Regions from separate parts of the Campylobacter sp. MG1 genome, predicted to be linked through region 2. Evidence: riboswitches for the same ligand, from Rfam matches in the RefSeq annotation. Region 2 holds a riboswitch; the other holds the start of a gene.

Region 1 (12,564 bases), 150 kb from region 2:
CTGTTAAGTAATTTATAGTAGCATTCCTAAATGGATAAATTAAGATACTTAATTAGGAAAAATTTAGGAATTTATTTTATGGTTATTGCTAGTTTTGCATTTGCACTCATGGGGTGCTGTGCAAAACTACTTTCTGATGAGCTTCCTAGTGTAGAGGTAATGTTTTTTAGAAATTTTATAAGTTTGATTTTTATATCTTATTTGATTTATAAAATTCCTTATAAAAAACATGGTGGTAAATTTTTATTACTTGCTTTTAGGGGATTTGCAGGTACTATATCCCTATATGCATTTTTTTATAATGTATCTAATATATCTCTTGGTGGAGCATTTGCATTTCAAAAAACAAATCCATTATTTGTAACATTAATAGCATTTTTATTTTTGCATGAAAAAATAAGTTTAAAAGGTATTTTTTGCTTAATTTTAGCATTTACTGGAGTTTTATTAATAGTTCAACCATTTGCACCAGAACATTTACATACTGGTTTTGATTTAAAAAATTCATTACTAGGTATAGCAAGTGGATTTTGTGCAGCACTAGCACTTACTAGTGCTAGAGAATTGGGTAAATTTTACAATGTTGAAATAATAGCGCTTAGTTTTTTTGCAATGGGAGTAATTTTACCAACTTTATCAATGTTTTGCGCTAATTTTTTAAGTGCTGAAAATTTAAATAAATATGATTATCTTTTTTCACATTTTGTAGTGCCTAGTGGATTTTTTACTTGGTTTTTAATAATAGCTATAGGAGCTTTATCGTGTTTTTATCAAATGCAAGTTACAAAGGCTTATAAAGCAACGAAAAAAGCTGGAGTTGTAGCAGGTGTAAGTTATCTTGATGTTGTTTTTACGCTTTTTTTAGGATTGTTTTTGGGTGATGATTTACCAAGTTTTGTAGTTTTAACAGGTATAATCTGCGTTTTAATAGGTGGTATAGGAATAAGTTTAAGTAAGGATAATAAAAAATGAGAAAAATTATATTATTTGCAGGACCTTGCGTTATAGAAAGTCCTGAAATTGTTACAGAAGTTGCAAAAAGATTGGAAAAAATTGCAAAACATCCACAAATTGATTTTTATTTTAAATCAAGTTTTGATAAAGCAAATCGCACAAGTTTAGATAGTTTTAGAGGACCTGGACTTGAAAAAGGTTTGCAGATTTTAGCTGATATAAAATCTAAATTTGGATATAAAATAATTACAGATATTCACGAGAGTTATCAAGCTGAAATTGCAGCTCAAGTTGTTGATACTCTTCAAATTCCAGCTTTTTTATGCAGACAAACTGATTTATTAGTTGCAGCCGCTAAGACTAAAGCTATTATAAATATTAAAAAAGGTCAATTTTTAAATCCAAGTGATATGAAATATAGCGTAGCAAAAGTAGCACAGACTAGAGGGTATGATTATAAAACTAATGATGAAAGTTTTTTTGCTTGCTCTGATATTGGAGAATTATCATTTAAAGATTTAAAAGATGAAGATTTTTCAAAAGCTCATCAAATGGCAAGAGAAGCCGGTGTTTTAGCGGTTGAGCGTGGAACTAGTCTTGGATATGGGAATTTAGTTGTTGATATGAGATCTCTTAAAATTATGAGAAATTTCGCACCTGTTATATTTGATGCTACACATAGCGTTCAAATGCCTGGAGCAGCAGGTGGTAAGAGTGGTGGAGATAGTTCTTTTGTATTGCCTTTAGCAAGAGCTGCTGCTGGAGTTGGTGTTGATGGATTTTTCTTTGAAACACATTTTAATCCGTGTGAAGCTTTATGCGATGGACCTAATATGGTAGCTACTAGCAAATTAGAAGAGAAAATTAATTTATTATTGAAAATATTAAATAAGGAATAAGTATGAATATTATTGAAGGACAATTAAAATTAAATGGTAATGAGAAATTTGCCATAATAAACGCTAGATTTAATAGTTTTATAACTGATAAATTAGTTGAAGGTGCTAAAGATGCTTTTGTTCGTTTTGGTGGAAATGAAAAGAATTTAGATTTAATTTTAGTTCCTGGTGCTTTTGAATTACCTTATGCTTTAAAACAAGCAGTGAAGAAAAATTATGATGGAATAGTGGTTTTAGGTGCTGTTATTCGTGGAGATACCCCACATTTTGATTATGTATCAGCAGAATGCACTAAGGGTGTTGCAGCTATAACTTTAGCAAATGATACTCCAATTAGTTTTGGTGTTCTTACAACAAACACTACAGAGCAAGCTATGGATAGAGCAGGAATTAAAAGTGGCAATAAAGGTTATGAAGCTATGGTAACTACTATTGAAATGCTAAATTTACAAAGAGTTCAAAATGGCAACTAGACATCAAGCTAGAAAAACGGTTGTAAGTTTATTGTATTCATTTGATTATGTTCAAAATAGTGAGCATGTAAATGATTATTTAGAAGAGCATAAAATAAGAAATGCTATTCGTGAATGGGCTTTAGAATTATTTAACGGCGTTCAAGCAAATCTATTAAAAATAGATGAGTGTTTAAAAGGTATTTTAGAAAGCAATGAAGTTAGTAATTTAGGTGGTATGGAAAAAGCTATTTTAAGACTTGGTGTTTATGAATTGCTTTTTACAAAAACAGATAAAGCTGTTGTTATAAATGAAGCTATTGAACTAGCTAAAGAATATGCAAGTGATAATGCACCTAAGCTTATTAATGGTGTATTAGATAAAGTTAGAAATTAGTCAAGTTAAACTTGACTAAAATTTGTTAAGGATTTTTATGAATATTTATGTTATAAATTTAAAAACTTCCGTAGATAGATTTGAAAAAATGAATAAAGAGATAGAAAAATTACCACAAAATATGAAAGATAAATTCATATTTTTTAATGCCATTGATGGTCGGGGGGGGTAATAACGAGTTTGTAAAATTTAAAAAATACTACGAAAACTCTTTATTTACTTATATTTTAGGTAGAGCATTAACTGATTGTGAAAGAGCATGCTTTGCATCACATTTTTTGTTATGGCAAAAATGTATAGAAGAAAATGAGCCTATTATTGTATTAGAAGATGATTTAAAATTCAGTGATGAATTTAATGAAAATACATTAAATTTAATTTTAAATTCAAAATATGATTATGTAAGATTATATAAATTATTTGATAAAAAAATATATAAAATTAATAATAATTTTTATAAAACATATAAAAAATTAAGTGGAGCCCAAGCATATTTATTAAAACCTAATGCTGCTAAGAAATTTATAAAATATGCTAGATATTGGGTTTATCCTGTAGATGATTATATGGATACTTTCGGTTTACACGGTGTTTTAACTATACTTTATCAGCCATTATTAGTGAGTGAAAATTATAGCGAAAGTACGATTTTACATAAGGATTATAATGTTCTTGTAGTTAAAAAAATCACAAGAGAAATTTTTAAATCTTTAATTTTTATCCGTACTTTATTTTTTAGATTATTTTATAAATATTAATCTTTTAAATTTAAAATCACAATTTTTAGGGGAGCGAAAGCTGAGAGTAGGCGTAATAGTCTTGACCCTTTGAACCTGTTTGGGTAATGCCAGCGTAGGGAGATGCAAAATTTTCTAATCCTTTCTTAGCATTCCCATAAATTGATTTTATGGAGAGTTGTATGGGTAATTTTTTCTTGTGGCTTGGAGCTAGTATTTCGCTAGCTGAAATTGAAGCCGGTAGTTTATTTTCAGGTCTTATTTTAAGTGATTCTTTATTTGCTATATTTTTTGGACATTTTTTAGGTGGAATTTTATTTTTTGCTATGATGTATATTAGCACTAAACTAAAATGCAATGCTATGGGTAGTCTTAAATATTTTTACTCACAAAATGGCAAAATATTCTTTTCATTTTGCAATTTTCTAGCTTTAATTTGCTGGAGTGCAGTTATGATTATGAGTGCAGCAATACTACTAAATGGACTATATCCAAATACAAATTTTAACTTAGTAGCAATTTTATTATCATCACTTTTAATAATATGGCTATTCTTAAAACAAAATTTATTAATGTTAATAAATAATTTTATAGTTTGCATACTTTTTTTGATAGTAATTTATATTTTTTATAACTTAATTAATCTTAATTTAAACCAAATAGAAGTTAATAAAATAAACTTGATAAATGCTATTGAACTAAGTATTGCTATGCCAATTTCTTGGCTTGCATTAGTTGGTGATTATACAAAATATTTTAAAAATCCAATAAAAGATAGTTTAGTAGCTTCAGTCGCGTATTTTCTAGGAAGTTCACTTATGTATATAATTGGATATTTAACTATGAAATACTATAACGACCTTTCTAGTTTTTTAATCACTTTAAAATTATCAATGTTAATAATATTTTTGATTATTTTTTCAACAATAACAACAACATATTTAGACATTTTTTCAGCTAATGAAAGTATTAAAAATATAAATAATAAATTTGGTAATAAAATTACAATTTTATTAATAATATTTATTGCTTTATTAATAGCTATTTTTATACCTTTTTCTTTATATGAAAATTTTTTATATACATTAAGTTCAGTATTTTTACCTATGGCATCGGTTATGGTATGTGTATATTGTTTTAAACTAAAAAATTCAGCTAAATTAAATTTTTTAATTTGGTTTATTGGATTTTTAATTTATCAAATACTGATTTATTTTGATTTTTTAGCATCAATTTTAACTTTTTTAATCATTTTAATTTTAACCTTAGGAGGAGAATATGTATCAAAACATTATGCAAAAAACAAGAAATCATAAAACTTTAGTAGAAAGTATTACAAATTATGTAACGATAAATGACTCAGCTAACGCTATTTTAGCTGTTGGTGGCTCACCTATTATGGGAGATTTTTATGAAGAAGTTGGCGAAATTGTTACAATTAGTAATGCGGTTTTGCTAAATATCGGGCAGTTAAACGACAATCTAATAAAAGCCCATAAAAACGCAGCCTTAAAGGCAAATGAATTAAATATTCCTATTGTTTTTGACCCCGTTGCAGCAGGAGTTAGTAATGCAAGAAATAATTTATGTAAATATTTAATACAAAATATAAAGTTTTGTGTAATTAAAGGCAATGCAAGCGAGATAAATTATCTAGTAAATAAGACATTAAATACAAGTGGCTGTGATAGTAGTGATGAAATAAATCAAAATGATTTAGAAAAATACATTGATTTTGCTAAAAAACATAAAACTATTTTGGTAATCACAGGTAAAAATGATTTTATCATCAATGAAACAAATGTTTTTATGCTAAGCAATGGTTCGGCAATGCAGACAAAAATCACAGGTGCAGGTTGTATGCTAGGCAATATCTTAGCCGTTTTTGTAGGGGCAAATGATGATAAATTAAATGCCGTAATCACAGGCATAAGTGCATTTAACATAAGTGCTGAAATAGCCGAAACTAAAGCAAATGGCACTATGTCGTTTAAAATGCACTTAATTGATGAGTTAAGCAAAATTGATGGAATTACCATAAAAGAAAGGATAAAAATTGAAAAACTTAGATGAAATTTTAAGATTTTATGCAATTAGTGATGATATATACACTAAAGAAGATGAATTATTAGATATTTGTGAGATTTTATTTGCAAATCATGTAACTTGCTTTCAAGTAAGAAATAAAGCGAATAATTATAGCCTTAATACACTTTTAAAATTAAAAAATCTTTGTGAAATAAAAAAAGTAGCTTTAATAATAAACGATGATTTAGACCTTGCAATTAAGCTAAATGCTGATGGTATTCATCTAGGACAAAGCGATATAAACAAAAATCTAAAAATACCAAAAAATATGTTTTTAGGAATAAGTGCAAGTAATTATGAAGAAGCGTTAAAAGGCTTAAAATTAGGAGCGAATTATCTAGGCATTGGAGCAATTTATGAGAGCAATACTAAAAAAGATGCAAAAATGCTAAGCAAAAATGACCTAATAAAAATAGTGCAAGAAATAAACATGCCTAAAGTTGCAATAGGAGGATTAAATTATCAAAATATAGACAATTTAAAAGAATTTAAAATAAAAAATATAGCTTGTATAAGTGCGATTTATGAAAATCAAAATTATAAAGCAAATTGCGAAAAATTATGGAAAAAGATTTCTCTTTTATAATTGACCTTGATGGCGTAATCATTGATAGCGTTGGCTTTTGGCAAGAATTAGCTAATGGATATAATTTAGATGATTTAAGTTTTTATGATGGGCTTAAAAAAATTGATGAATTAAACAAAACTAAATTAAGTAAAAAAATCATTAAAACTTGCATTGATTTTTATAGCAAAGAAGCTAATTTATGTATAGGTGTAAATGAGTTTTTAGCAAAATTTAGAGCTTATAAAAAGTGTATTTATACAGCTAGTCCATTTGCAAAACTTGTTTTAAAAAGATTTGATATTTTAGATGAATTTGTTTTCATTCAAGATGAAAGAAAATATTTAAAAACTACTCAAATAGCTTTAAAAACTTGTATGAATAAGCTAAATACTAATAAATTTATTTTAATTGATGATAGCTTTAAAATAATTGATTTAGCTAATAAAAACGACATTTTTAGCGTTGGAATCAATTGCGAAAATGCAACAATAAATATTAAAAACATAGGAGAATTAAATGAAAAAGATATTAAGTATAGCTGGAAGTGACCCATCTGGTGGGGCTGGGTTGCAAGCTGATATAAAGACAATTCAAGCTCATAAAATGTATGCAATGAGTGTAATTACAGCTCTAACTGCTCAAAATACTAGCGGAGTTTTTGGCGTTTTAAGGGTTGATGCAGATTTTATAAAAGCTCAAATAAAAGCTTGTTTTGATGAATGTGAAATAGATTTTATAAAAATCGGAATGCTTTATGATGAAGAAATTATAAATTGTGTTAAAAATACTCTAAATGGATATAGTAAAATCGTATTAGATCCAGTAATGGTATCTACAAGTGGTGCAAGATTGCTTGATGAAAGGGCGATTAATGCTATAAAAGATTTTGCAAAAAATGTTTATTTGATTACTCCAAATTTATATGAAGCTGAAGTTTTATTGGGCGAAAAAATCACAAATGAAAAAGATGCAATAAATGCAGCAAAAAGTCTAGAAAAAACTCTAAATTGTAAGGTTTTGTTAAAAGGTGGACACTTAAAAGCAAGTGATTTTTTAAGCGAAAATGGTGAAATTACGATTTTTAAAGGCGAAAAAATAAAAAATATTGTAACTCACGGCACGGGTTGCACTCTAAGCTCTGCAATTGCTTGTAATTTAGCTTTAAACGAAGATATTAAAACAGCTTGTAAAAATGCAAAAGATTATGTAAGTAATGCTTTAAAAAATAGTTTTAGTTTTAATTCTAGCGTTAAATTATTAAATCATAATTTTATTTAAATTTAATTATTATTTATAATTAGGGATTATTTTTTAAAATAAGTAATCCTTAATAAAAGATATAGATATTTTTTAAAAATATTTATTTTTTATTTTCATCTTGTATTATTTAATAATTTTTCCCATTAATATTGTGTCATAGGTTATTTTAGCGTCATTAATATTATAATGCTTAATTAGGTAGTTTATTTTAACTTTTGAAAATATTCTATTGTAAGTTCTTAGTTTTTGGTTTTGGTCTATTATGAATTCTTTTACCAATTTCATTATACTTAGATTATAATATATATCATAAGAATTTTTAAAAATAGTACTAAAAATACGCATACAAAAATCTTTACCATCTTCTATTTTTAACAATAAATTTATGGTTTTTGTAATAGTAAGTTTTTAAAATACTTTTTTATTACTAATTTGTTTTCCTTATATTTGAATTTTATTTTCAAATTAATTTAAATAATATTTTATAATAACAAGTAATCATAAATTTAATTATAATATTTTCGGAGGTTTTTTATGTCAAAATTAATAGCGTTTTATTCTAGAGCAGGGGAAAATTATTTTAGTGGTTCTTTAATAAATATTGAAATCGGAAATACCGAAAAAGTAGCAAAAATTATTGCAAGCATTATTTGTGCTGATTTATTTAAGATTGAACAAGAAAATCCTTATTCTAACAATTATAATGTTTGCATAGATGAGGCAAAAAAAGATTTGTATTTAAATGTTAGACCTAAAATACTTAATATTCCTAGCGATATTTTAAAATATGATGAAATTTATTTAGGTTATCCTAATTATTTTGGGACTATGCCTATGGCTATTTATGCTTTTCTTGAAAAATTTGATTTTAAGGGTAAAAAGATTTATCCTTTTTGCACCCATGAAGGAAGTGGTATGTCTAATACAGAAAAAGATATTGCAAAAACAGCAAATGGTGTAAAGGTTGAAAAAGGTTTGGCTATACATGGTAGTTTTGTAGATAAATCAGAATGTATTATTAAAAATTGGTGTAAAAAGGAAATTTATGAATAAAAGTGTAATTTTATGGACTGGTGCAGGTCAAATTGGCACTGCTATTGCTAGAAGAATTGGATATGGTAAAAAAATTATTGTGGGTGATAAAAATATCAATAATGCTAATAATACGGCAAAAATTATGAAAGAGGCAGGTTTTGATATAGAACCTATGGAGGTTGATATTTCTTGTAGAAAATCTATTTTAGAATTAATATCAAAGGGTCTTAGTTATGGCGAAATTTCTATGCTTATAAATTCTGCTGGGGTTTCGCCATCACAAGCTTCAATTGAAGTTATATTAAAGGTAGATTTATATGGTACTGCAGTTTTGCTTGAAGAAGTTGGAAAGGTAATTTCAAAAAATGGTGTAGGTGTTACTATTTCTAGTCAATCAGGGCATAGAATGAAACAATTAACACCTAAAGAAGATTTAGAACTTGCGTGTTCTCCTACTGAAGATTTACTTTCATTAGAAATTTTAAAACTTGAAAATATTAAAGATACTCTTCATGCGTATCAATTGGCAAAACGCTGTAATGAAAAAAGAGTTATGATGGAAGCTAATAAATGGGGTAGTAGGGGTGCTAGAATTAATTCTATTTCTCCAGGTATAATTGTTACCCCACTTGCTATTGATGAATTTAATGGGATAAGGGGTGATTTTTATAAAGAAATGTTTGCTAAATGTCCAGCTGGTAGAGCAGGAACTGCTGATGAGGTAGCTAACGTAGCTGAGCTTTTAATGAGTGAAAAGGGTGCATATATAACAGGTGCTGATTTTCTTATAGATGGTGGTGCAACTGCTAGTTATTTTTATGGTTCTTTAAGACCTAAGGATTATCATTAAAGTTAATATAGAAGATTAAGGATAATCCTTAATCTTTACTTCTTCTTATAAAAGTCGGTTCATCATAATTAATATTTTTGTAATCAAGTTTGTTTATACCACCACTAACTCTTTGTATATGAGCTTGTTTCATTTGACTTTCTTGTATTTCTTGTGCTCTTTTATCTTCTTCTATTTTCATCTCTTCTTCTCTAGTTTCATCAAAACCAGTTGCGATAATAGTAACTTCAACAGTATCAGGGTCTAAATCCATAGATAGTTTATGCCCACAAATAACTTTGCAATCTTCTTTTTCTTGGCTATTAATAGATGTCATAGTTTCAGCAAGCTGAAGGAAAGGAGCATTAACACCATACTTAAAGAATACAATTATACCTTTAGCTTGGCTTAAATTTGTATTGCAAGTATCAAGTAATGGTGTATCTATAGCATTTTCATAAGCCTCTATAATAGCGTTTTCTCCTGTAGCTTTACCCATACCCATTAAAGCTATCCCTCTATGTGTCATTATTGTTCTAACATCTGCAAAGTCAATATTTTGATCGCCCTCTTCAAGTAATACATTAATGATACCACTTACTGCATTTACTAATACTTCATCAACGAAGGCATATACTTGTTTAGCATTTAAATTTTTAGGAGCAATAGCAATTAGTTTATCATTTTGAATTTGTATTACACAATCGCTTTCTTTTTTTAGTTCAACTAATCCTTCTAATGCAACTTTTGTTCTAACTTTTTGTTCATATTTAAAAGGAATTGTAACGACTGAAACAACCAATATTCCTAAAGATTTAGCAATTCTTGCTATTACAGGTGCTGCACCAGTACCTGTTCCACCTCCTAGACCTGCTGCAATGAATAATAATTCTGTACCTATAAGGTGTTTTTTTATTTCTTCTTCTGCTTCTTCAGCTGAAATTCTACCAACTTCTGGAATCATTCCAGCACCACGTCCGTTGGTTTTTTTTATTCCTAATTGTATTTTTATTTCAGCCTTTGATTTATTAATATCTTGTAAGTCCGTATTTGCAATTAATAAATCTATGTTGGAAGCAAAATTACAAGTATTAATTATGTGGTTAATCATATTACCACCAGCACCACCTACACCTATTACTTTTATGTTGACACCACAATTCACAATATTCTCCGTTACTTCAAAATCTATATTATTATCCATTACTAAAATCTCCTCTCTAAGGTTTCACAAATATATTCCCAAGCTTTTTGAAAAAAATTTTTTTCTTTTATTTTATTTTTTTCAATTTTTATACCCTCTATTTTTATTTCCTTTTTTACGTTTTTATTATTTTCTTCTATATCATTTAATTTAATATCAATTTCAATATTATCTTCATTATTTAAATCGGTTTTTTTGATTGTATTTTCAATAGATTGATAATTATCTATTATATCAAAATCCTTTTTCTTTTGCTTAACAAGTAAAATTCCATTTGAATTCAGTTCATATTTTGTATGAAATCCACTAGCATACATACACAAGCCAAACAAACAAGTATATTCAGGTTGTGTATAATATTCACTTTCTCCTATGAAAAATTTATTTTTATTTATAAGAGTTCTTACTGCTTTATTATTAAACTTAGGAAATGCTTTTTCTGAGATATCACCAAATTTAGCACAACCACCAGTTAAAACAACACTTGAAACATATCTTTCATATTGACTATCGCTTATGCTAGCATAAATACATTCTAGCATTTCATCAACTCTTGAGTTTACACATTTAGCTATTGTATCAACCGATACAGTGTCTTTTGTCGTTGAACCAGTTTTATAATAATCTACCGCATTGTTTTCTCCATTTTTAAATGCATAAAATTGGAGCTTAATTTTATCAGCTGCTTCATTTGTGATAGTTAAAAATTTAGCTATATCATTTGTAATATGTGCAGAACCAAATGGAAAATGATTCATCCAAATTAATGAATTATAAGAATAAATAGCAATATCACATACTTGAGCTCCACAGTCAATTATAGCTACACCATTTTCTTTTTCATCCGAATTTAAGCAGTATAAAGAATTAGCATAAATTGATGATACCAAATCATATTTATTAATATCTGCTATTGATAATATTTGTTTTATGTTTTCATAATCGTTTTTATTCATAGTTATAATATTTGCTTCTAGTCTAAAACTAGATGCTCTCATATCTAATGGGTCTTCAATATTATCAGTATTATTCGCCTTAAATTTATAAGGTAAAACATGTATAGGTATTTGCTCTTTTGGTATTCCTGCAGAGATTTTAGAATTTTCTATAGCTCTTTCAATATCTTTTCTAGTAATTGTTGCACCGTCGGTATCTAATGTTAATTCTGAAAAACCTTTTAATGAATTTGTATAAGCCCCACTAATGGAAACTACTATTTTATCAATATTCACACTTAAACTTTTTGATACAACAGTTTTGTCATTATTTACACTAATACTTTCTTTAACACCTTTTACAGCTCTTCTTATAGAATTGCTGGCATCTTCTATACTTGTTATTTTACCTGATTTAATACCGTAGGTTGGAGTTTTAAAAATACTTAATAATTTAATTCCATCGCCATCAAATTTAACTATAGCAGTTTTTATAAAACTTGAACCTAAATCAATTGCTAAAATATTCAAAGTTCACTACCTTTATAATAATTTTTAATTTTATAAATTTTTTCTAATTCTATTAATAATTCATTCAGTATAACATTTGTTTTTAAAACACTTATCTCATCATTTAATGCTATTTTGTTCTCGTTTAACTCTTTTTCATTTTCTAATTTTTGTGAAATTATTTCATAAACTATTGCTTTATCATTTAGTAAAACAAAAGATTTTTTTTCATTATTAGAAAATACATTGTTTATGAAAGTATAAAATTCAGTATCAGACAATTTAGTTATATTCTTAGAATTTTTAGAGATGAAACCTATATTTTCTCCTGATATTTTATTGTTTTCTAATTCTTTTTTAGCTAGACTTTGTAATTTTTCTTTAAATAATTCATCTTCTAAATCCTCTTTTGCCATTATTTTTGCATCTTCATATTCTAAAATACTAGACTGATTAATTTTATCTAATCTTACTATATTATATTTGTTATTTTCTATAAAAGGTTTGCTAATTTGATTTTCAGATAGATAATTTAACTTTGTTGCAAATGATGAATTTAAATTTTGTGTTATTGTACTTGTAAATTTAATTTCGTTATTTTTTAATTCTTTATATTTTATTTTAGCTACTTTTTCAGTTTTTTCTAGTCCTAAATCATTTTTAACTTGTTCAATAACATCATTAAAGTCTTTTATT
Region 2 (12,564 bases):
GAAATTGACTTAGAAAACCGCAAAAGCGGGGATTTAATAGATGGAGATGTTCAGCACGGAATTAGCTTTAAGTATTTTGATGAAAGTGCTGATTTTGATATATTAAACAAAGCTAAAAACTATATTAATAATTTAAATTAAATTTTATTTTTTTTAAATATAATTTTTGCCTATTTTTAAATTATTCTTAAAACAGTTTGTTATAGTCATTGGATTATTCTTACTGGGGGGGGTATTAATATACCCCTTTCATTAGATTGCAAATTTACTATACAACTTATAAATTTAAAAATAAATTTTTTAAAAAGGAAGATGATGAATAAAAATTCATTAATTGGGGGGGGGGATTGCCCTTTTTAGTTTAGTAAGTTCTCTTAGTGCAGCTCCTTATGTAGCTACAGGTGGTTTTGAAAATCAAAAATTAGATGAAGCAAAACCAGTTCTTATACTTGGTGAGAGTTCTATTACAGCTAATGAAAATTATGAGATTAAATCTTTGATACAGCTTATAGGATCAGCTGAAGTAAAATCAAGTGATGATGCTAAATTTACATTTAAAAATACCGTTAAGGTTATTACGCATAAGGACAATAATAACATATTCGTATCTTATTTTAAAGATAATGGTTCTATTTTTGATACAAATAATTCAATAGCTTTAAGTATTGGTAGAACATTTATGGATAATGATTTAAAAACAGCACCTCGTGTAGAATTATTAGGTTCAAAAATTGTTACAAATAACGACAGGTCTATTCAAAATCTTGGTGGTATTTTGTATCTTAATGATGTAAATATAGAGAATAAAAATGATAAAGGTTATGCTTTATATAGTTCAGGAAGTACTGGAATATATGGTAATAGTATAATAAAGGGTAATATTAATGATAATAAATTAGCTATTTTTGGAGAAGATAATACATTTAATGCAAAATCTAGTGATGCTAATAGTTTTTATGCAGAAGATAAAGAAAATTTATACATTAAAGGTGATATTCGTACAAATACTTTAAATAATGCTAAAAATTTTGCTATTAGTGGTAATGTAAATGTTTTAGCTAATGAAATTACAAATATAGAAAATGCCTATATAGGTGGATATTTAAGTAATGGTAAAGGAACATTAGTATTAGATAATGTAAATTTAACTCAAATTCCATTAGATAAAGCAATAGCTGGAGGGATTAAAAATTCAATAACAACATTAGGTAATTTAAATATTTTTAACTCTAATTTAAAAGGTCAAATTGCTAGTGAGGGTGCAGTAAATATAATTAATTCTGAAATTGAAAGATTAGTTAATGGCTCTTCTAAACCTTCTAAACCTTACACCGATGATGATAAAAGAGCAGTTACATTAGACAAGGTAATAGCTAGTGATAGTGTTACAAATCATAGAGGAGATATAAATGCAAATAATACTACATTTAAAAAAGGTGCTTTAGCTGATAATTTAAATTTAAGTGATTCTACAATTTATTCAGAAAATGGAATTGTGTATGAGGCAAAAAATGCTATTAATTTTAATAGGGTAACTAGCACAATAGATGATAAGACAAATACAAAAGTAGGCGAAGGGACTATTAAAGCAAAAGAACTTGGAACTATAAGTTATTCTATACTTAATCAAAACATAGATGGTGATAACGGAGAAAAAGAATTATTTGTTAAATGTTCTACATTAACAGGTGGTCTTAAAAATATTAAAAATTTAAGAGCTGAATGTTCTAGAATAGTAGGTGGATTTAAAGTAGATAAATTAAATGCAAAACACACTACATTCATACTTGGTGGAACAAGTGCGACATATAATGGTGCTATTCAATCAACCGTTAGCACAAGTGGTATGAATAATACTATAGGTTTAGTTGGTGTTATAAAGGATAATGCTTTTGATAAATCATTATTAGATAAGAATTTATTACTTGCTAAATTAGTAGTAGGTGATGGCGATGCTAAAAAAGATAGCTTTATTAATTCTTTAGTAGCTTATAAAGGAATAAGTGCTATTATGCTACCTAAAGAATATTTAGTATCTAATGAAGAAAATGGAGTAATTACATATTCACTTGATAAGGATGCAAATAATACAAAAGCAAGTGAAAATGATATTGATGTAAAAGATAATATAGAGCTTAAAAAAGAAGTTTCTGATTTAGGTAATGCTAGTATAAATAAAATTTCATCAAATGTAATGTTTGTTAATGATAATGCTATTAATTCAGCTAGAAATTTAGTTAATCATATTTATTATTCTCAGGTGCTAGATTACAATAATCTTAATAAGCGTTTGGGTGATTTAAGAAATAATGAAAATTCAATAGGTTTTTGGAGTAGAGCATATACAGCTAAAGCAACAGCTAATAATTCTGGTATAAAGGCTAATGCATTTATTTTTGGTGCTGATAAAAAAACTGATTTTAATGGGTTAGATTTATATACTGGAGTTCTTGCAGAAATTGGGCATAGTTATATGAGTAATATTGATTCTAGCCTTAATCAATATGGTTTTGGTGTTTATGCAAGCTTTTTATCTAATGATGGTTTGTTTGTGGATACTACAGCTAAGATTCATCATTATAAAAACAAATTTAAAGATGAGGTATTAGGTGAATTAAATGATAGTGGAACTGGATTTATTATAAGTGCGGAAATTGGTAAAAGATTTGGGACTGATTATTATTTAGAGCCTAGTTTTGAGCTAATTGGTCATTATGTTCCAGCTACAAATTTATCAAATGACAATGTTTTCATAAAATCAGATTCTAAATTTATGATAGCTAGTAAATTTGCTTTATTTGCAGGAGCTAAAATTAATGATAATATAAGTATTAGAACAGGATTTGGTGGTGTGTTTGATTTAAGAAAATCAAGTATATTTAGTGTAGCTGATGATTGCTTTAAAGTTGATAATATTGCTAATAATGGAAGAGATAAAAGATATTTTGTTAATATAGGAACCAATTTAGAATTTGGTAAAAATATTAGAGCTAATATAGAATTTGAAAAATCAATAGGAAGTAAATTAGGAATTGATTATCAATTAAATGCAAATATTAGATATTCTTTCTAAAAAATGGCTAGTTTAACTAGCCATTAAGATAATTTAAAATTTCATCCTTTGTTTTTATATTTTGTATTAATTTTTTATCTTTTAATAAGTATATTTTATCGCTTAAATTTAAGGCTTCATCAATATCATGTGTGATTATTAGAGTGCTTAGTTTATATTTTTTTTGTATAGTTTTAAACCACTTATGTATTTGAATTTTTGTAATTGTATCAAGTGCATTAAACGGTTCATCTAGTAGATAAATACTTGCCTTAATTACCATTGTTCTAATAAAAGCTATTCTTTGTTTCATCCCACCGCTTAGCTCTTTAGGGTATTTGTTTTTACAATCTAGCATATTAAATTCGGCTAAAATTTCATTAGCCCTTTTTAGTGCTTCTTGTTTGTTAAAATTGTTAATTATCATAGGCAACATTATATTTTCTTCTATATTTTTATGTTCTAATAATAAGTCTTTTTGTTGCATATATCCTATTTTTATAAGCTCATCATTTTCTTGGTTGATTATTATTGCATTATTGTTAGGTAAAATTCCAGCTATTAGGTTAAACATAGTTGTTTTGCCACATCCACTTTCTCCTAAAATACTTACTATTTCGCCTTTTTTTAATTCTAAATTTATATTTTTTAAAATTTCTTTATCTTTATATGAAAAATTAAGATTTTGAATAATTAATTTATTTAATATATTCATTGCTAAATCCTAAATTTAAAGGAATAGTATTTTGTAATATTTTAGTTTCATTTAACCATTCGTAAAACTTATTCCATCTATTAGCATCAAATTCTCCCCATTTAAAAGGATTACTTGCATATTGTTTTGATAAATAACTTTGAGATAATAGTATAAATTCTTTTTTTGCTTTTAATTCGGGTGCGTATTTTATTAAAATTTCAGCAGATTCCTTAGGATTATTAATAGCATAAATATAGCCTTTTTTTATAGCTTTTAATACTTTTTTTGCTTGTTCTTTATTATTTTTTAAATAATCATTATTAGCTATTATTATTGGCGAATAGTAATCAAGTTTTTCATCAAAATCTTTCATATAATAAAAATTTGTTTTAACACCCATTATATTTGCCAAAACAACATCCCAACCATAAAATACCCAGCAAAAGTCAAATAATTTATTTTGAAGACTTGATATTGAATTACTATCTACATTAGGGATAAAAACAATATCATTTGAATTTATATTATTTTTGCTTAAAATATGTTTTATCATAGCTATTTCAACTGGGTCATTCCAGCTACCATATTTTTTGTTTATCATATCTTTAGGCAAAACAATATTATTTTCTTTTAGTGATAATAAACCTGAGGTATTATGCTCTATTATTGCTGCAACTGCTGTTATATTTGCACCTTTTGAAAGCTTTGAAGCCATAGAGTCTTGATAATAAATTCCAAAAGGAGCCTTATTATTTATAATCAAATCACTTGTGCTATCTTCAGGCGATGATTTTATGTTTAGTTCTATATTTTCATCTTTAAAATAACCTTTTTCTATAGCTACAAAAAGTCCTGTATGATTAGTATTAGGAACCCAATCAAGTATAAAATCTACTTGTTCTAAATTATTTTCATTATTTTTAGAACAAGCAATAAATAATATTAAAACCAAAAACGATAAAATTTTTTTCATATTTACTCCCTCCATTTACATATTAATTTTTCAATAATTTTTGTGATTTTTATACTAATTAAGCTAAGTGTAGAAATTAAAACAATAATAGCAAACATATTATCATACATAAATAATTTTTTAGATTGAATCATATATACTCCAAGCCCTTCAAATCCACCAAGCCACTCACTAACAACAGCACTAATATAAGAGTAACTAACACTTACTCTAAGTCCTGAAAAAAAATAAGGAAGTGTGCAAGGAATTTTATAATGCCATAAAATTTGCCTATCATTTGCATTCATTGTTTTTAATAAAGTTATATAGTCTTTATCAATATTTTTTAATCCATCTAATACATTTATTAATATAGGAAATATTGTTGTTATAGTTATTAAAACTATTTTCGGTAACATATTATATCCTAGCCATAATACTAAAATTGGTGCTATAGCAATAGTCGGAATTGTTTGCAAGACAATGAAAAATGGATATATTATCTTATAAATTAATTCAAATTTATTCATTACAAAAGCTAAAATACAAGCGATTATTATTCCAAAAAATAATCCTAAAAATGTTTCAATTAAGGTAATTTTTGTATGAAAAATTAAATTACTATAGTTTTTTATAAACGCTAAGAATATTTCTTTAGGTGACGGAATTATATACTGAGGTAGTATATTAAAATCTTTAGTAATTTGCCATATTATTAAAAAACATAGCCAAAAAATTATACTAGAATATTTTTTCATTTTTTCCCTTCGCTGGAATTATCCAATCAGGTTCTAAGGGTAAGGGCTAAACCCACTCTCAGCAATTAAGCTCCCCTAAAAACTAATTATCATTTTATAATATAATGAATAATGTAAAGCAATTTTAAGGGTTTAAAATGAAAATATTAACAAACAATGTAACAGCAATTCACGAAATAAAAGGTTCTAAATTTTTAACTTATTTTGAACCGTTTAGTATAGATCAGAATGTAAGAATTAGGCAAGAGGAATTAAGAGAAATTCATTTTAAATGTGTTCATGTTGTATATGCTTCTAGGGTATTGAATGAATTTGGACAAATTGTTGAAAATCAAAGTGATGATGGTGAACCTAAAGGAAGTAGTGGCACACCAGCACTTAATGTTTTAAGAGGTGCTGATATTATTAATTGTGTTTGTTATATTGTTAGATATTTTGGTGGAACTTTACTTGGAGTAGGTGGACTTGTTAGAGCTTATTCTTTAAGTGTAAATTTGGGAATAAATGAAGCTATAAAAAATAATTATTTATCTATATATATAAAAAAAGATGATTATTTAGTAGAAATTGATTATGCAATGGTCAATAAATTTAGTTATATACTTGATAATCTTAATATATCTTATGATAAAGAGTTTTTGCATAATGTGTTTTTTACATTACATTTGAGCGAAGATGAATTAAAATTATTAGAATTTAAAATTAAAGATTTAAGAATTGAATTAGTAAAAATATAGAAATAATTTTTAAATAGTAATTTTTATTATTTACTATCTATTATCCTTTTAAAAATATTATTCTATTATAATTTTTAAAAGGAGATATAATGAAACAATTAACAACGGATTTTGGTAACCCAATAGGTTCAAATCAAAACTCACTTAGTGCAGGTGCAATGGGACCGCTTTTAATGCAAGATTATCAATTGATTGAAAAACTTGCTCATCAAAATAGAGAAAGAATTCCAGAGCGTGCAGTTCATGCAAAAGGAAGTGGAGCTTATGGAGAATTAAGAATAACACAAGATATTAGCAAATATACAAAAGCAAAAGTTTTTGCTAAGGGTGAAGTTACTCCACTTTTCTTACGCTTTTCAACAGTTGCAGGTGAAGCAGGTGCAGCTGATGCTGAAAGAGATGTTCGTGGTTTTGCAATTAAGTTTTATACAAAAGAAGGTATTTGGGATTTAGTAGGTAATAATACCCCTACATTTTTCTTAAGAGATGCTTATAAATTCCCTGATTTTATTCATACTCAAAAAAGAGACCCAAGAACTCATTTAAGAAGCAATAATGCTGCGTGGGATTTTTGGACTTTAACTCCTGAAGCACTACATCAAGTAACAATTCTTATGAGTGATAGAGGAATTCCTGCATCATATCGTCATATGAATGGATATGGTTCTCATACTTATTCGTTTATTAATGATAAAAATGAAAGATTTTGGGTTAAATTTCACTTTAAAACCAAACAAGGAATTAAGTGCTTAACAAATGAAGAAGCAGAAAAAATCATAGCAAAAGATAGAGAATCTCATCAAAGAGATTTATATGAGAATATTGAAAAAGGAAATTTCCCTGTTTGGAGTGTAAAAGTTCAAATCCTTGCAGAAAACGAAGTTGAAAAACTTGGATTTAATCCATTTGATTTAACAAAAGTATGGCCTCATAGCATTGTTCCATTAATTGAAGTTGGAGAAATGATATTAAATCGCAATCCACAAAATTACTTTAATGAAGTAGAGCAAGCTGCATTTAGCCCAAGTAATATTGTTCCAGGTATAAGCTTTAGCCCTGATAAAATGCTTCAAGCTAGAATTTTTAGCTATCCTGACGCACAAAGATACAGAATTGGTGCAAACTATCATCAATTACCTGTAAATAGAGCTAGAAATGAAGTTAGCACATATAATGTTGCAGGTGCTATGAATTTTGGTATAGGTGATAATTTAGCTAATGGTGCTTATTATGAGCCAAATACTTTAGATGGTGCAAGTGAAAATGCTAAATATCTTGAGCCTGATTTGGCAATAGGTAATAGTGCAGCTAGATATGCTCCGCTTGATAATGATTTTTATACACAACCAAGAAATCTATTTAATATCTTACCTGCTGATGAAAAAGAAAGACTATATAAAAATCTAGCAGCAAGTTTTGATGGTGTAAAAGATGAAATCATTGCAAAAGCTCTAGCACATTTTGAAAAAATTAGCCCTGAATATGCAAATGGCGTAAGAAAAGCTTTAGGAAAATAAAATGCAATTAAGTAGTGCCGAATTAGCAAGATACGATGAATTATGTAAAATGGCGTTGGATTTTGCAAGAAATAATGATTACAACACTCTCCTTAACATGATAAAGGCAGGATTTAATGTTGATTTTAAAGACCATCGTGGAAACACACTTTTAATGTTGGCTTGTTATAACGGCTCTTACGAATGCGCTCAAATGCTTATTAGCAATGGTGCAAGTGTTGATATGAAAAATGATAAAGGTCAAACTCCACTAGCTGGAGTTTGCTTTAAAGGTTATTTAAATATCGTAAAACTACTAGTAGAAAATGGAGCAAATATTGATGAAAACAATGGTTTAGGAATGACTCCTTATACATTTGCCTTAATGTTTGGAAGAACTGAAATTGCTGAATATTTAGCTTCGCAAAAATCTAGTATATTAAAAAAATTAACGTTAAAACTCTTAAAACTCTTCAAAAAAGTATAAAATTTAAAAGCAAATAATATTTTTTATAAATAATTAATATTATTTGCTATTTTATGATATATTTTTGCAAAAAATTTTAAAGGAGATAAAATGTTAAATTGTAACAATCTAAATTCTTTTGTATTATTAACTAAAGCCCATTGACCCTTACTCTTATTTTTTAATTTCCCAAATTTTTATTATTGTTTATTTTTTAGTTTTTTATTTTTAGCATTTTAGGCTTTATAGCTTTATTTTATTTGCTTGAAAATAAATTTGTTTTATTGTTTTTAAAGGAAAAATTATGAAAAAATTTATTATTTTATTAGCATTTGTAATGCAAATTTTCGCACAAGATTTGATTAAAGTTGGAATTGACCCAGCATATGCACCATTTGGATATATGAAAGATGGTAAAGCATATGGATTTGATATAGATTTAGTAAATGAAATGGCTAAAATATTGGATATTAAAGTGGAATTTGTTCCTATGGATTTTGATGGTTTAATAAGTAGTTTAAAACTTAAAAAAATTGATATGATAGCTTCAGGGCTTAGAAATACACCAGAAAGAGCTAAAAGTGTTGAGTTCAGTGATTTTTACTACATAAGTAGTAATTATTTTTTAAAACAATCTTCAAGAACTGATATTATTGAAATTAATGGACTTACTATAGGAGCACAATTAGGCTCAATTCAAGCTGATATATTAGCTAGATTTAAAGATGTAAAAATATTTTTAAATGCTGATACTTCAAATTTAATCTTAGCATTAGTTGGTGGCAAAATTGATTCTGTTTTAGTAGATAAAACTGTAGCCAAAGGATATTTAAGAAATTATAAAAATTTAGTTGTATTTAAGAAAACTGAAGAAAAAACTGATGGTCTAAGTTTTGCTTTTGCTAAAGGAAATACAAAGTTAAGAGATGAATTTAATAGGGCACTTAAAATTATAAAAGATAGTGGAATTTATGATAATTTAATAAAAAAATATGATATGGAGTAAGGAAAAATTATGAAAAAATTAATTATTTTACTAGCATTTGTAATGCAAATTTTCGCACAAGATTTAATTAAAGTTGGTATGTCGCCTGGTTTTGCTCCGTTTGGATATATAAAAGATGAAAAAATCGTTGGCTTTGATATAGATTTAGTAAATGAAATAGCTAAAGTGTTGGATATTAAAGTGGAATTTGTTCCTATGGATTTTGATGCTTTAATGGGTGCTGTTAAATTAGGCAAAATTGATGTGATAGCTTCAGGACTTAGCAATACTCCTGCAAGGGCAAAAAATGTTGAGTTTAGTGATATTTATTACACTGGTTCAAATTGTTTTTTAAGATTAAAATCAAGAACTGATATTAAAGATTTAAATAATTTAGTAGTAGGAGTGCAATTAGGTTCAATTCAAGCTGCAATGCTTAATGAAATTCCTTCGGCAAAACCATTTTTAAATTCTGAAATTTCAAATCTAATCCTAGCATTAGTAAATGGCAAAATAGATGCTGTTATAGTTGATAAATTAGTAGCTAGAGGATACTTAAATACCTATAAAGAAATTGAAATATTTAAAGATATACAAGAAAAAGGTGGCACTAGCTTTGCATTTGCTAAAGGTAATATTAAATTAAGAGATAAATTTAATGAAGGTTTGAGAATTCTAAAAGAAAATGGTATTTATAACAAATTATTAAATAAATATAATATGTAATATAAATTTTTAAGTTTTTATTAATTTTATATATTTTTTTATAAAATTAACAAAATGTATTTTTATAAAATTGTTAATTATCTTATAAATATCCTTTTATATATTATTATTTTTGATAAATTAATATAAATAAAAAAATTTTATAAATAATATTTTTTATTATCTAAATAATATTATAATTTACTTGCAAATTATATAAAAAGGAGTAAGTAATGAAAAAAATTATGTTATCTTTAAGTTTATTAGTAGGTTTAAATGCTGCTAGTTTAATTGATGAAGCAAAAGAAGCAGGTTTGGTTGCTATACCTAGCGATAAAGCCAAATTAGAAGAATTAATTAAACAATATGCACCTGATTATGTAGAATATCCTACCACTAAAGAAAGAGTTGAACTTGGTAAAAAACTATATTTTGACCCAAGAATTTCAAAAAGTGGAATTATATCTTGTAATACCTGTCATAATTTAGGTTTAGGTGGAACTGATGGGGTTCCAGCAAGTACAGGACACAAATGGTCTCCTAATCCACATCATCTAAACTCTCCAACGGTTTATAATTCTGTATTTAATTCTTCACAATTTTGGGATGGTCGTTCAGGTCATTTACAAGACCAAGCAAAAGGGCCTATTCAATCATCAGTAGAAATGGCAGCTATACCAAGTGAAGTTGTGAGTAAAATTACTTCAATTCCAGAATATGTTAATGATTTTAAAAAAGCTTATGGAGATAAAAAAATTGATTTTGATTTAATTGCTACAAGTATTGGTATTTTTGAAAGAACCTTAATAACTCCATCAAGATTTGATGAATTTTTAAATGGTAATGAAAAAGCTTTAAGTAAAGAAGAAAAACAAGGATTAAAACTATTTATAGATAAAGGTTGCACTGCTTGTCATACAGGTATTAATCTTGGTGGGACACTACAAGCATTTGAAGTAGCTAATAAATATAAATATGCAAATATAGGTGATTTTAAAGGAGATAGCGATGGTTTAATTAAAGCTCCTACATTAAGAAACATTGAATTAACCGCACCTTATTATCATAATGGTGCTATTTGGGAATTAGATGAAGCTGTTAAATTAATGGGAAAAATCCAATTAGGAATAGAAATAAATGATGAAGAATCACAATTAATAATTACATTCTTAAAATCACTAACAGGTAAAATGCCTGATATTACATATCCTAGCTTACCTGCTTCAACTTCTAAAACAATCAAACCTGATTTAGAATATTAAAACATTCCCCTTATTTTAGGGGAATTATATATGTTTTAATTAATGATGTTATCTCATTTTCATGTGGAAAGCGATTGTTATCACAACCTATTAAGTCGTTTTTTGAGTATAAAATTTTATCATTTATACTGACTATAAAGTCGCCTTTTTTGCCTATTAAAAATTCTACACTTATATTTTGAAAATTTTCCATTAGTTCATCTGCAATCCTTGCAGCTTGTGGTCTATAATTTCAAACATTACAATAAATAATTTGTGCTTTCATATTGTATTCCTTAATTTGTTTTTCTTAAATTTAGAATATTTTTATTAATGATTAAATATATTTAATTTTTTGTAGTATTATTTAGTAAATGATAAAAAATATTATATAGTAAAGGTTTATATGAATTGTTTAGAATTATTAAAAGCTAAAAATTTAAAAGCTACACCACAAAGAATGAGTATTCTAAAAGCTCTTTCAAAGCATGAGCATCCAAATATTGATGAGCTTTATGAACAAATTAAGGAAGAATATCCTGCTATATCTCTTGCTACAGTTTATAAAAATTTAGGAACTATGATAGATGAAGGTTTAGTAATAGAGTTAGCATTGCCAAATTCAAAATCAAAATATGATATTTATGAATATGAGCATATACATTTAGTTTGTAATAAATGTAATAGTGTTTATGATTTAGATTATGATAAAGCATATATTAATGATTATCAAAAAAAATTACAAAATAATATTTCATTTAAAATTAGTAATATCAAAATGACTGTTTTTTTAGAAGAGTGTTCAAATTGCAAATAATTTGATGTAAAATTATAACAAAAAGGAGGTTTAAAGTGGCTAGATTGATACACTTTCTTTCTTTTAATGAATATATTAATTTAGACTATAAAAAGGTTGAAGAGAATTTTTATGTTTATGATAATTATTTGTATAAAATTGATGTAATTAATAATGAAATAAATTTTTTAAAAGCTGAAAAATTAGTTGATTTATCTTATAAACAAGAGCATTTTAAATTTAATGATTTTGATCATAAAACTTTAAAATTTAAAAGAAGTATGTTAGATGATAATATAATTGATAAATTTAAAAATTTTTATATTATTACAAAATATAGCGATGAAATAAATTTAAGTAAGTTAGAATTACTAGAATACGAAAGACTAAAAATAACTTTGCTATATGGTTTAAAATCAAAAGAATATGGTATAAGTATAGGTCTTGCTTTAAGGATTTATTTGTTATTTTTAATGAATCAATCTAAAATTTATGAAATATCGGAGTTAATTAATATATTTTCTAATATTTTTAATGATGATATTGCTAAAAATATTATTGATAAAAACAATATTTTAGATTTAATGAGTTTAATTTTGGATAATTATGGTTTTTATGTAAATTGTAATGCTAATGATAGCTTTAATAAAATTTATATAAAAACATTAAGATTATATAC

The links. Region 2 has a riboswitch for thiamine pyrophosphate ahead of NY022_RS04000 (ABC transporter permease). Riboswitches for the same ligand answer to the same signal wherever they lie in the genome.
Region 1: another riboswitch for thiamine pyrophosphate. It lies ahead of NY022_RS03175 (cytosine permease); the one in region 2 lies ahead of NY022_RS04000 (ABC transporter permease).

Annotation. Positions count from the first base shown of each region.
Region 1 covers NZ_JANYME010000003.1:45,784-58,347, reverse strand. Annotated here, with positions in the region: gene NY022_RS03210 (lactate permease LctP family transporter) at 1-11, shown strand, start outside; gene NY022_RS03205 (DMT family transporter) at 31-972, shown strand; gene kdsA (3-deoxy-8-phosphooctulonate synthase) at 969-1,853, shown strand; gene ribH (6,7-dimethyl-8-ribityllumazine synthase) at 1,856-2,326, shown strand; gene nusB (transcription antitermination factor NusB) at 2,316-2,702, shown strand; gene NY022_RS03185 (glycosyltransferase family 25 protein) at 2,740-2,874, shown strand; gene NY022_RS03180 (glycosyltransferase family 25 protein) at 2,858-3,460, shown strand; TPP riboswitch at 3,478-3,578, shown strand; gene NY022_RS03175 (cytosine permease) at 3,622-4,755, shown strand; gene thiM (hydroxyethylthiazole kinase) at 4,718-5,512, shown strand; gene thiE (thiamine phosphate synthase) at 5,496-6,113, shown strand; gene NY022_RS03160 (hypothetical protein) at 6,089-6,643, shown strand; gene thiD (bifunctional hydroxymethylpyrimidine kinase/phosphomethylpyrimidine kinase) at 6,612-7,373, shown strand; gene NY022_RS03150 (hypothetical protein) at 7,479-7,733, opposite strand; gene NY022_RS03145 (flavodoxin) at 7,890-8,408, shown strand; gene NY022_RS03140 (SDR family oxidoreductase) at 8,401-9,240, shown strand; gene ftsZ (cell division protein FtsZ) at 9,269-10,423, opposite strand; gene ftsA (cell division protein FtsA) at 10,426-11,889, opposite strand; gene NY022_RS03125 (peptidylprolyl isomerase) at 11,886-12,564, opposite strand, start outside.
Region 2 covers NZ_JANYME010000003.1:193,765-206,328, reverse strand. Annotated here, with positions in the region: gene recG (ATP-dependent DNA helicase RecG) at 1-141, shown strand, start outside; gene NY022_RS04015 (autotransporter outer membrane beta-barrel domain-containing protein) at 335-3,073, shown strand; gene NY022_RS04010 (ATP-binding cassette domain-containing protein) at 3,090-3,767, opposite strand; gene NY022_RS04005 (ABC transporter substrate-binding protein) at 3,751-4,722, opposite strand; gene NY022_RS04000 (ABC transporter permease) at 4,725-5,459, opposite strand; TPP riboswitch at 5,447-5,546, opposite strand; gene NY022_RS03995 (YigZ family protein) at 5,597-6,196, shown strand; gene NY022_RS03990 (catalase) at 6,286-7,713, shown strand; gene NY022_RS03985 (ankyrin repeat domain-containing protein) at 7,715-8,179, shown strand; gene NY022_RS03980 (ABC transporter substrate-binding protein) at 8,463-9,164, shown strand; gene NY022_RS03975 (transporter substrate-binding domain-containing protein) at 9,174-9,869, shown strand; gene NY022_RS03970 (cytochrome-c peroxidase) at 10,082-11,110, shown strand; partial or broken gene NY022_RS03965 (Rdx family protein) at 11,121-11,330, opposite strand; gene NY022_RS03960 (Fur family transcriptional regulator) at 11,496-11,906, shown strand; gene NY022_RS03955 (hypothetical protein) at 11,942-12,564, shown strand, end outside.